DNA from 3 places in the Neorhizobium puerariae genome. Region 2 is predicted to be linked to each of the others. Evidence: predicted binding sites of a transcription regulator. Region 2 holds the regulator's gene; each other region holds the start of a gene.

Region 1 (4,136 bases), on a different contig from region 2:
TTGTCGCCGATCTGGTTGTCACGCTCGATCAGGTAGACATAGTCGCCACGGGCGGTGATTTCCGACAGGCCGACCCAGCCGGCTTCAGCCTTCTCGATCGGATAACGGACCGCGCCCCATTCCTTGCCCTTCGGCTTGTAGGAGACGAGCTTCACCGTGCCCTTCGGATCGTCCTTCCATTCGCGCTGGACGGCCATCCAGAGCGTCAGGTCGTCACCGGAGCCGACAGTCGTCACGCCCTCGAAGCCGAAGCGGGTTTCGCCCGAGAGCAGGTCCGCCGGCAGGCCGATCTCGGCCTTGATCTCGCCCTTGGCGTTGACGTTGTAGAGGCCATGGCCGACGAGCTTGGCGGAATCGCCTTCGGAAGCGAGCCAGAAACCACCCTTGCCATCGAGCGCGATGCCCTCGATATCGAGTTTCTGAGCCGGCTGGCCGTTGCGGGTCACGCGGACGACGTTGACAATCTCGGCCGGCTTCTTTGTCGTGTCGATGGTGAAGATCGACGGCTGCATGCCGTAGACGGAGTCGCTGACGGCGTAGACAATGCCGTCCTTCTCGGCATCGCCGACGAGGCCGGACAGCGCGCCCCAGCCGACGACCTTGCCGTCGACATCCTTGGAGACCAGCGTCGGATAGGCTGCCGGGCCGTCACCAAGCGCATAGATCATCACATGCGAACGGGCGAGGCCGTCCTCGCCGAGATCGGCTTCGTTGGCGGTCGCCAACAGGTTGCGGCCCGGAATGGCGACAGCGCCTTCCGGAGATATGCCCGACGGGAGGATCTGCACGAGCTGCGGCTCGGCGCCGGTGTCCTTGTAAACCGCGGCGACGGAGGCGCGCTCGGAAAGCACGAAGAAGTATTTCTGGCCGTTGAACGTCGCCGCTTCCAGGCCCTCCGGCTCGATGCCCTTCGACTTGGCGCGATGTTCGGGGAAATGGCCGATACGGGCGACTTCGCGTTCGAGGGAGGCGCCGGACTCGTAGACGACCTTGCCGGTGCGGTCGAAAACGGTGAAGCCGCGCGAACCGCCCTTCCAGTCGCCTTCATTGGCGACGACGAGACGGTTGTTGTCGAGCCACTTGACCGAGTCGGGCTCGCGAAGCACGCCTTCGGCCTTGCCGGTGAAGGAAAGCTGGCCGTCGGTCTTGTTGTCGATTCCCTCCAGATCGGCCTTGCCGGCGGAGAAATGCGCCACGACCTTGGCCGTCTTGCTGTCGATGATGGCGATATGATTGTTTTCCTGCAGCGTGACGGCGATCTCGCCGGCATCGTTGATGGATACGAATTCCGGCTCCGGATCTTCCGGCGCGATTTCCGCAAGGCCGGTCAATGCGACATGCTTGATCGAGGCGCAATCGGCGACGCCGTCCTTCAGCGACAGGATGACGAGGTCGCCGGCCGGCATCTGCGGGATGGCGCCGTCATTGACCTCTTCGTCGCGCTCGTTCTCGATGGCGATCGCGGCAAAGGTCCTGTCCTTGGAAACGGCGACCGAGTCGGGCTGACCGCCGAGATCGCAGGTGAGATCGACCTTCTTCGAGGCGATGTCGACAACGGCGAGCATGCCCGAGGGCTTGGCCTTGCTCTCGCTCGTGTTGACGGCGGCGAGGACCTTCTTGCCGGCAGCGGCGACCGAAGTCGGCTCACCCTTGAAGGTCAGCGCACCGAGAGCCTTGGGCGCCTTGGGGTCGGTGATGTCGATGAAGCCGATCGCCCCGAGCGGGCTGTCGGAATAGATGAGCGTATTGCCGTCTTCGCTGGCCGTGACGATCTCGGCCGACGTGGTCGTCTTCTTGTCCTTGTCCGCGGGAAGATTGCTTGCAACCGGGAAGGATGCGATGCGGTTGAAAACCTGCTCTGCACTGGCCGGTACGGCAACCGATGCCAGAAGCGCCGCAGTCATGGCGGCGCGAAGTGAAAACGTCATGGGAAAGCCCCTCCTGTCCTTGAAACGAACAGATGGCTTGTGGGCCACGTCCATGACAGGCAGATGACAATTTTCCGTTGAATGCGGCGGCATTCACCATGCGGATCGCACCCACCGCCGGATGCAAAAAAAGGCCCGGGAAACCCAGGCCTTTCCGTTATTGAGACTGCTACAGGTTACGACGGGCGATGCCTCAGCCGTTGACTGCGTCCTTCAGGCCCTTGCCGGCCGAGAACTTCGGCACGTTGCGTGCCGGAATGTCGACTTCGGCGCCGGTCGACGGGTTGCGGCCCTTGGATGCTTCACGACGGGAAACGGAGAAGCTGCCGAAGCCGGCGAGACGAACGTCGCCGCCCTTCTTCAGCTCAGCCTGTACGCTCTCAAAAACGGCATCAACAGCAGATGCGGCATCAGCCTTGGAGAGACCGGCTTTTTCGGCCACTGCAGATACCAATTCGTTCTTGTTCATGTTTCCACCCCTTTCAGCGGTTTTGGAACGACTCATGTATTTCGGCGCAGACAATAGTTTGGCGTCACGCCTTGGCAACCCAAAAGCTCCGCAATCGCCTGAAAAACAAGGGGTATACGGCGGTTTTCACAAAAAAAGCCGGCTTTTGGCCGGCTTTTTCGGTGGATATTCAATTTGACATGGCCGGACCAGCGGCCCGTCAAGCCGTCAATCAGTGTGCGACGGCGGCTCCGACGTCGTCCACACCTTCGACGGTGGCGATCACCGGCGTCTCTACCGTGCCGTCCCATTCGATCGGTTCCGGCTGGCGGACAAGCGCATGCCTGATGACTTCACCCATGCGCGAGACCGGAACGATCTCCATGTTGTTCTTCACGTTGTCCGGAATCTCCGCCAGGTCCTTGGCGTTTTCTTCCGGGATCAGAACCTTCTTGATGCCGCCGCGCAGGGCCGCCAGCAGCTTCTCCTTCAGACCGCCGATCGGCAGCACGCGGCCACGCAGCGTGATCTCGCCGGTCATCGCGATATCCTTGGAGACCGGAATGCCGGTCATGACCGAGACGATCGCGGTCGCCATGGCGACACCGGCCGACGGACCGTCCTTCGGGGTCGCCCCTTCGGGAACGTGGACGTGGATGTCCGACTTGTCGAAGCGCGGAGGCTCGATGCCGAAATCGACCGCGCGCGAACGGACATAGGACGCCGCCGCGGAGATGGATTCCTTCATCACTTCCTTCAGGTTGCCGGTTACCGTCATGCGGCCCTTGCCGGGCATCATGACGCCTTCGATCGTCAGAAGCTCGCCGCCGACTTCCGTCCAGGCGAGACCGGTGACGACACCGACCTGATCCTCACGCTCGGCTTCGCCGTGGCGGAAGCGCGGAACGCCGAGATAGTCGTGGACATTGGCGGCGGTGACCTCGACTGACTTCGTCTTGCCCTTGATGATCTCGGTGACCGCCTTGCGGGCGAGCTTCATCAGTTCGCGCTCGAAGTTACGGACGCCTGCCTCGCGGGTGTACTGCTGGATGATCGCCATCAGGGCGTCATCACCGACGGAGAACTCGTTCGGCTGCAGCGCATGTTCCTTGATCGCCTTCGGCAGAAGGTGACGCTTGGCGATCTCGCGCTTTTCGTCTTCCGTATAGCCGGCGATGCGGATGATCTCCATGCGGTCCATCAGCGGCGCGGGAATGTTCAGCGTGTTCGCCGTGGTGATGAACATCACGTCCGAAAGGTCGTATTCGACTTCCAGATAGTGGTCCATGAACGTCGAGTTCTGCGCCGGGTCCAGTACTTCCAGCAGGGCCGAGGACGGATCGCCACGGAAATCCATGCCCATCTTGTCGATCTCGTCGAGCAGGAAGAGCGGGTTGGACTTCTTCGCCTTCTTCATCGACTGGATGACCTTGCCGGGCATCGAGCCGATATAGGTGCGGCGGTGACCGCGGATTTCGGCTTCGTCACGAACGCCGCCGAGCGCCATGCGGACATATTCACGACCGGTCGCCTTGGCGATCGACTGGGCGAGCGAGGTCTTGCCGACACCCGGAGGACCGACGAGGCACAGGATCGGGCCCTTGATCTTCGTGGCGCGGGCCTGGACCGCGAGATACTCGATGATCCGCTCCTTGACCTTGTCGAGGCCGAAGTGATCCTGTTCGAGGATCTTCTCGGCATTGTTGAGATCGGCCTTGATCTTCGACTTCTTGCCCCACGGAATGCCGAGCAGCCAGTCG
Region 2 (4,136 bases):
TTCGTGGCGAATTACCCGACCACGCCGCTCGATCCGTCGACGGCGCTGCCGGTACAGATCTACATGTGGGCGAACGAGGCCGAGCGCGCGTTCGTCGAGCGTACCTCGGGAGCGATCATCATCCTGCTCCTGTTCCTCATCATAATGAACGTTGGCGCAATTCTCTTGCGGCGCCGCTTCGAACGGCGCTGGTAAAGGAGTAAGACGATGAACATGATGTCAGAAGCAGCAGTTGAAAAGGCGCTGGACCAGAAGATGAATGACGTTTCCTACAAGATGATCGGTAAGGACGTTTCGGTTTACTACGGCGAAAAGCGCGCGCTTTTCGACGTGAACCTCAACGTTCGCGAAAACACCGTGACGGCGCTCATCGGCCCCTCGGGATGCGGCAAGTCGACCTTCCTGCGCACGCTCAACCGCATGAACGACACGATCGACAACTGCCGCGTCACCGGCCGGATCACGCTCGACACCGACGATATCTACGATCCGCAGATCGACGTCGTGGAACTGCGCGCCCGCGTCGGCATGGTTTTCCAGAAGCCGAACCCGTTCCCGAAGTCGATCTACGAGAATATAGCCTACGGTCCGCGCATCCACGGCCTCGCCAGGAACAAGTCGGACATGGACCAGATCGTGGAGGCCAGCCTTCAGCGCGCCGGCCTCTGGACGGAAGTCAAGGATCGCCTGAATGAATCCGGCACCGGGCTTTCCGGCGGCCAGCAGCAGCGTCTCTGCATCGCCCGCGCCGTTGCCGTTTCGCCGGAGGTCATCCTCATGGACGAACCCTGCTCGGCGCTCGACCCGATCGCGACCGCCAAGGTCGAGGAGCTCATTCACGAGCTGCGCGCCAACTACACGATCGTCATCGTGACGCACTCGATGCAGCAGGCCGCGCGCGTTTCGCAGCGTACCGCCATGTTCCATCTCGGCCAGCTGGTCGAGGAGAACGACACGGACAAGATGTTCACCAATCCGGATGACCAGCGCACCCAGGATTACATCATGGGCCGCTTCGGCTGATCGGCCGTCCGCGCTGCCTGGTTTCACTTTTCGAGGATTAGAAAATGGCATCGACTCATATTCTGTCGGCCTATGACGAAGAACTGAAATACCTGATCCGCCGCATTTCCGAAATGGGCGGCCTTGCGGAGCAGATGTGCTCGGACGCCGTGCGGGCGCTGGTCAATTCCGACTCCGCTCTCGCCCAGAAGGTCATCTCCGACGACGTGATCCTGGATCATGCGGAGCGCGAGATCCAGGACAAGGCGATCGTCACGATCGCCCGCCGCCAGCCGGTGGCGTCCGACCTTCGCGAGATCGTCGGCACGCTGCGCATCGCATCCGACCTGGAGCGCGTCGGCGATCTTGGCAAGAACACCGCCAAGCGCGTCATCGCGGTTCAGGGCACCGGCGTTCCGCGCAAGCTCGCCCGCGGTATCGAGCACCTCTCCGACCTGGCGCTCGTGCAGCTCAAGGAAGTGCTGGACGTCTATGCCAGCCGTTCGGCCGAGAAGGCCGAGGCGATCCGCATCCGCGACGAGGAAATCGACGCGATGTATACGTCGCTGTTCCGCGAACTCCTCACCTACATGATGGAAGACCCGCGCAACATCACCACCTGCACGCACCTCCTGTTCTGCGCCAAGAACATCGAGCGTATCGGCGACCATGCCACCAACATCGCCGAGACGATCTACTACATGACGACGGGCGCCCAGCCGGAAGGCGAGCGTCCGAAGGACGATACGTCGAATACGCTCGGCGCGATCACCGAATGACGGAATGCTGACGGAGCAGGCCAGAATGCTGCCAAAAATCGCGGTCGTGGAGGATGAGGAAGCACTGAGCGTGCTTCTTCGCTACAATCTCGAAGCCGAAGGTTACGATGTGGAGACAATCCTGCGGGGGGATGAGGCCGAGATCCGGCTTCAGGAGCGCACGCCGGACCTGTTGATCCTCGACTGGATGCTGCCCGGCGTTTCCGGCATCGAGCTCTGCCGGCGGTTGCGCATGCGCCCGGAAACGGAACGCCTGCCGATCATCATGCTGACGGCCCGGGGCGAGGAGAGCGAACGTGTTCGCGGCCTTGCCACGGGTGCCGACGACTATGTCGTGAAGCCTTTCTCGACGCCGGAACTGATGGCCCGCGTCAAGGCGATGCTGCGTCGAGCCCGGCCGGAAGTATTGTCCAGCGTCCTGCGTTGCGGCGATATCGAGCTCGATCGTGAGACGCATCGCGTCCATCGCAAGAGCCGCGAGGTCCGCCTCGGCCCGACGGAATTCCGTCTCCTGGAGTTCCTGATGGCCTCGCCCGGCCGTGTCTTCTCGCGTTCGCAGCTTCTCGACGGCGTCTGGGGACACGATATCTATGTCGACGAACGCACTGTCGACGTGCATGTCGGGCGCCTGCGCAAGGCGCTCAACTTCTCCAACATGCAGGATGTCATCCGCACCGTTCGCGGCGCGGGATATTCGATGGAAGCCTGACTGACTTCGTCGGCGGCCGGCCGCGCCCAGGTGGCGCGTCTGGCGCGGAGTATTTCTTCTGGCGTTTGAATGGCTCCCGGCCCTAGAGCGCCATGCGTCCGAAAGGACGCACCAAGGACGCTCTACCCTATTGAATCGACGCATCGTGCTTTCCGAAAATCGATTCCGATTTTCGGGCCGATGCCGTAGGCTGCTTTCAGGGCAACCTCGGAGCGTAGCCATGAACGTACTGATCATCGACGGCCATCCCGATGAGGGGCGGCTTCTCGGGGCTCTTCTGGACCACTACGAAAAAACGCTGGCAGGCGCTGTCTCGGTGACGCGTCTTGCCGTGCGCGATCTGTCGTTCGACCCGGTCCTCCACCGCGGTTATGCCGGCGATCAGCCCTGGGAGCCCGATCTCGAAAGGGTGGCGGAAGCGCTCGACGCCTGCGATCATCTGGTGTTCGGTTTCCCGCTCTGGTGGGGAGCCGAACCGGCGGCCGTGAAGGGGCTGCTGGACAGGCTTCTGTTGCCGGGCTTCACGTTCAGATATCATCGCGAGGATCTTCTGTGGGATCGCCTGCTCACCGGGCGCTCCGCCGATGTCATCATCACCATGGACACCCCGCCCTGGTATCTGCGCTGGGTCTATGGCGATCCCGTCACGCGGCGCCTGAAATACCAGGTCCTGGGCTTTTGCGGCATTCGTCCGCTTCGCTTCTTCAAGCTCGGCGCCACACGCCGCGGCGGCGCGGCGCGCAAGCTCGACCACTGGATGCGGGAGATCGGGCGGGCTGCAGCCTCGGCCGGCGGCCTGAAGCGGGACTCCAGGCGGAACATCCTTCCAGGCCGCGAGCGCTTTGCGGAAGCGATCCGGGAACGCCAGTCCTGATCTATTCGGTAGTCAGTGCGCCTGCGCTTCCTGTTGCCATTCCGGCAGCGGGAAAAGCCGGTCGTAGGCCCAGTTGAAGACGAAGGCGTAGACCACATAGAAAAGCGCGAAGGACAGGTCCATCGCAAGGGCGTGCAGGATGCCGATGCCGAGATACCAGGCGATCAGCGGCAGGAGAATGATCAGCAGGCCCAGTTCGAACAGAACCGCGTGCGCCACGCGGACGGCAGGGCTTTTCCGGGTGTTGCCTGTCATCCGCTGCATGACGTGGTCGAAGCCGAGATTGTAGACATAGTTCCAGCCGGTCGCGAGCGTGGCTGACCCCAGGCCGACCACGCCGATATCGGCGGCAGGCATGCCGAAGGCGAAAGAGCCGAGCGGTGTGACGATGGCAAGGCCGATCAGTTCGAAGCTGATGGCGTGGCGGATACGGTCGCGTGTCGTACGCATGATGACTCCCCAAGAGCCGGCGAGCTCTTCGTCTGTTCCGGGTCGTCCCGGAGTTTCTGCCCGGATTGGGGGAGGTCGTCCTCGCGGATATGGAGATAGCTATTCGGGCGCGGACAGGCAAGGTCAAACCGGCATGGCAGCCATGTCCAACAAAAAAGCGGGCCGGAGCCCGCTTTCGATCCTGTTCTGTCGGCAGCCCGGATCAGACCCGTACGGTCGTCCTGCGGCGGTCGTGCACCGGCTGGTAGGCAAGCCGGGCATGGTAGCTGCAATAGGGGGAGGAATCCGGAGATTCGCAGCCGCAGAAATGGAAATCGTCCTT
Region 3 (4,136 bases), on a different contig from region 2:
TCGTCGGCAGAGGAGGAAAGATTCTAAAGCCGGTCAGCTGCCGAGCGCCTGCTGGTCGTCGCGGCTCAGCACGACGAGGGCGGGGCGCGCCGGCAGGCCTTCCTTGAAGTCCGGCCAGTTGGTGCCGGCATCGGCGATGGAGGTCGCGTCCTCGTCATCCTCGAAGCGCAGTTCGCCGGGATGCTGGATGGAGACGAACACCGTCTTGCCATCCGGCGTGAATGTCGGCGAACAGCATTCGGAACCGACCGGCGCGACGTAGAACAGCTTCGGCAGCGCTCTGCCCTCGCCTTCGGTGTCCATCACGAACAGGGCGTCCGCAATACCTGCCGGCGGCGGGCCGTCGGTGGCAACCCAGAGACGGCCTGCCGGATCAACCGAGAGGTTGTCCGGATCGGTGAACCAGCCGTTATCGGACGTGGCCGGATGGAACATCGCGCCTTCCTCGGGCACGGCCGGATTGCCGCAGAGCACAAAGACGTCCCACTTGAAGCTCGCAGCGGCGTAATCCGGCTTGTCCGGGCTGCCCGGCGGCATCAGTTCCAGCAGATGGCCATGCGGGTTCGGGCCGCGCGGGTTGGCCGGGTTGACCTGCTCCCTCTCTTCGCCTTCGCCCGCGGCCAGACGATCCTCGTTCTCCGTCATGGCGACGTAGAGCTTGCCGGTCCTCGGGTGCACAATGAAACCTTCCGGCGCATCCATGGGAGTGGCGCCCAGAAGGTCGGCCGCGCCGCGCGTGTTGAGCACGACGTCGGCCTGGTTCCCGAAGCCGGCTTCCGCCGTCAGCGGGCCCTCTCCGGCGACGAGCGGCAACCACTGCATGGTGCCGTCGCTCGAGAATTTCGCGACCGAGAGCGTGCCGTTGTCGAGCAGGTCCCGGTTGGCGGCGCGGTCGTTCGGGTTCCACGGATCGCGGCTGACGAAGCGATAGAGATATTCGAAGTCGTCGTCATCGCCCATGAACACCACGACATGGCCATCGGGAGCCACGGCGCACTGCGCACCCTCATGGGTGAACCGGCCGAGCGCCGTGCGCTTCACCGGCTTTGCCGTCGGATCGAGCGGGTCGATCTCGACCACCCAGTCGAAGCGCATCCACTCGTTCGGCTCCTCCTCGAACCGGAAGCGCGGTTCGATCCGGCCGACCCCGTAGATGTCGTTGTCTTCCTCGTCCCAGCCCTGGCGCTCAACGAGTTCCTGATTGGCCAGCGTCTTGAAGTCTCCGGCAAACACGTCCATAGAGCCTTCCTCGCCGGAAAGCATGGTGCCCCAGGGTGTGATGCCGCCGTTGCAGTTCGAAATCGTGCCGAACACCGTCCTGCCGGCCGGATCGGCCTTGGTCTTCAGGCGGTCGTCGCCGGCGGCAGGCCCCGAGATCGCCATCTCGGTGCCCATGTGGATGCGGCGGTTGAGCTTGCCGTCAAGGACGATTTCCCATTTGTTGCCGGCCTTGCGCACTTCGAAGACGGAAATGCCGACGGCCGCCATGATCGCGCGGATCTGGTCGTCGGTCAGCTTCTCGCGATAGTCCTCGTCCTTCAGGCCGGGGAACATCAGGAAGGGCGTGGCATATTCGTGGCTGACGATCATGAGGCCGTGATCGGAACTGTCTAAGCCGAACGGCAGCGGCATGTAGTAGGTGAAGTCGTTGTTGTAGCCGAACTGACGTTCGGCGGCCTTGCCGTCGAGCTTGGCCACGTCGAAGGCCGGGCTGTCCGTGAACAGCGCGTCGCCCCAGCGCGCCAGGATCTGGCGGCCATAGCCTTCCGGCCAGTGGTCCTCGCGGTCGCGCACGCGCTTGAGTTCCGTGAACTTGAGCGTGGAGGTGTCGGCGGCCCTGGCTTCGCCGCCAAGGAACGGCATGGCGACGGAGCTGCCCGCCAGCGCCAGCAGGCCGGTCAGCACGCTGCGGCGCTCGATGCCGGTGGCCAGCACCTCTCCGTAGGTTTCTGCGAATGCGCGGCGCGGATTGGGGCGCGGCCTCGTCTTCTGACGGTTGGACATATCGACTCCTGATTGTGATGCGTTTCGATAAAGCATGCTGCAGATCAAGCGCCGCATACCCGGCAACGCCTGCTTTAGGCAGATCATTTGAAGCTTTAATGACACATGTGAGCGCGGCTCTCAGGCGACCGGCAAGCGTACGCGCACCTCAACGCCCTCGCTCCTTCCAGAACGAGACACGACGTCGACCGGCTTCAATATGGTCTGCTATCGCATTGACGATGGCCAGTCCAAGCCCCGACCGGCGCGAAGCACATTCGCGCGGTCGCGCCACCCATCGGATTCAGCCCTGCTCACGACCGCAAGGCGGGCAGGCGCACATGGAATTCCGCCCCGCCATCCCTGCTGGCGCCGGCAGTAACCTCGCCGCCGTAGTCCTGAACGATGTTGAAGGTTATCCAGAGACCCAAACCGGTGCCTTCGCCGACCACCTTGGTCGTGAAGAAGGGCTCAAAGATCTTTCCTCGCTCTTCCTCGGGTATCCCCCGGCCGTTGTCGCTGACGATGAGCTCGACCATGCCGCCCTGCGATTTCGCGCTGAGGTCGACTTTTCCATCGGGGCGATGGGCGACCGCGTGGAGCGCATTGTCGATCAGATTGACCACAACCTGGTGAATCTGCCCCTCATGCGCCTCCACCAACAAGCCGGGCTCACTGTCGATCGTCACTTTGGCGCGCGAATTCTTTGCGCGGATGGCAAGCTGAGCGGAATTGCGCAGCACCCGATCAATATCCACGGCATGACGTTTGCCGCTCTCGCTGAACGACAGACGTCGCAGGTTCTTGACGATGTCACTGACACGGTCGGCGCCTTCTATGGTGCCTTCCAGGAGCGGCGCGATATCGGCGAGGATTGCATCGATCTTCAGGCGCTTGCGAAGGTCCGTGACGTCTTCGCCACGGGAATCGTCATGGATGGCGTTGAGATAGGAAACGAGATTCTTGCGATAGCGGTCGAGCGTATAGATATTCGCGTAGACGAAACTGATCGGGTTGTTGAGTTCGTGCGCCACGCCGGCAACCAGTCGGCCGAGGCTTGCCATCTTCTCCTGTTCGACCAGCTCGCGTTGCGCCTGCTGCAGTTCGAGATGCGCCTGGTGGAGCGCCTGATAGGCCTGACGCAACTCGCTGATCGGTCGCCCGGTCAGCACTGCGCCGAAACGCCGGCGACGGCCGTCGAACAAGGCGGAGCAACGCATCGCCAGGCATTTCTCATGCCCTCCCGCGGCCCGGAAATGCAAATCGCCTTCCAGCACCCTGCCCTCGTGGCCGGCACTCATCAGCCTCCCGGCCTCCTTGCGGTCGGATTCGACCACGTAATCGAAGATCCGCGTGCCGATGACGGCCGCTTCCGAGTTTCCGATCAGGCTTAGAAACGCCGGATTGACCTTTCGGATCACCCCGTCGCTGCCGCAGGCGATGAGGATATCGGAGACGGACGCCACGACGCTGGAGATAAAGGTCTTCGCCTCCTCGAGCTCGGCGTTCTTGCGCTCGAGATCCGTCTCGTTGCGCAGCAGCTCGGAATAGACCTCGTCCATACGGTGGATGACGTCGACCCACATGCCTTCGCTCGAACCGTCGAGCGCGAAGACCTCGGGAAGAGAGATCTTGCTGATCAGGTTTTCGCTGGTCGGGCGTTCCGTCTTGTCAGTCAGTTTCGTCATCGCGATAGCGCCTCAGGTCGTAGCGCTCGATCTTGCTCCGCAATCCGACACGCGACAAGCCGAGTTCGTCCGCGCTACGGCTGATATTGCCGTCATGGCGGGCAAGAGCCGCCTCGATCGCCGATCTCTCGATCTCCGCGACGATATCCTTCAACTGACGCCGCGCGCCGTCGGATGCCGCAGCCGGCGCCATTTCGCCGTCGCGGATGGCGGGTGACAGAAGTTCGGGAGGGAGCGGCGAATTGTCGTCCGACAACACGGTCATCCGCTGGATCTCGTTGTGGAGCTCGCGCACATTGCCGGGCCAGACATAGGCCGTCATGAGGTCGAGGGTACGCGGGTGGAAGCCCGGCACCTGGCGGTTGAACGACTGGTTGATCTGGGTGAGCATCCGCGCGGCAATGGCCGGAATGTCGCCGGCCCGGTCTCTGAGCGCCGGCATGTGGATTGGAAAGGCCGCCAGCC

The links. Region 2 encodes PhoB, which activates phosphate uptake and scavenging genes when phosphate is short. Its sites were predicted from a motif close to TGTCATNNANCTGTCAT; they were not measured.
Region 1: ACFFP0_RS19650 (esterase-like activity of phytase family protein) is a predicted target of PhoB. The motif match lies at 1,981-1,997, and genes of this name have one in related genera.
Region 3: ACFFP0_RS17495 (PhoX family protein) is a predicted target of PhoB. The motif match lies at 2,092-2,108, and genes of this name have one in related genera.

The regions. Positions count from the first base shown of each region.
Region 1 covers NZ_JBHMAA010000024.1:19,493-23,628, forward strand. Annotated here, with positions in the region: gene ACFFP0_RS19650 (esterase-like activity of phytase family protein) at 1-1,928, opposite strand, end outside; gene hupB (DNA-binding protein HupB) at 2,122-2,397, opposite strand; gene lon (endopeptidase La) at 2,609-4,136, opposite strand, start outside.
Region 2 covers NZ_JBHMAA010000015.1:198,145-202,280, forward strand. Annotated here, with positions in the region: gene pstA (phosphate ABC transporter permease PstA) at 1-195, shown strand, start outside; gene pstB (phosphate ABC transporter ATP-binding protein PstB) at 208-1,023, shown strand; gene phoU (phosphate signaling complex protein PhoU) at 1,068-1,781, shown strand; gene phoB (phosphate regulon transcriptional regulator PhoB) at 1,807-2,490, shown strand; gene ACFFP0_RS14240 (NAD(P)H-dependent oxidoreductase) at 2,711-3,364, shown strand; gene ACFFP0_RS14245 (PACE efflux transporter) at 3,377-3,814, opposite strand; gene ACFFP0_RS14250 (GcrA family cell cycle regulator) at 4,017-4,136, opposite strand, start outside.
Region 3 covers NZ_JBHMAA010000018.1:175,331-179,466, forward strand. Annotated here, with positions in the region: gene ACFFP0_RS17495 (PhoX family protein) at 34-2,004, opposite strand; gene ACFFP0_RS17500 (sensor histidine kinase) at 2,298-3,671, opposite strand; gene ACFFP0_RS17505 (sigma-54-dependent transcriptional regulator) at 3,655-4,136, opposite strand, start outside.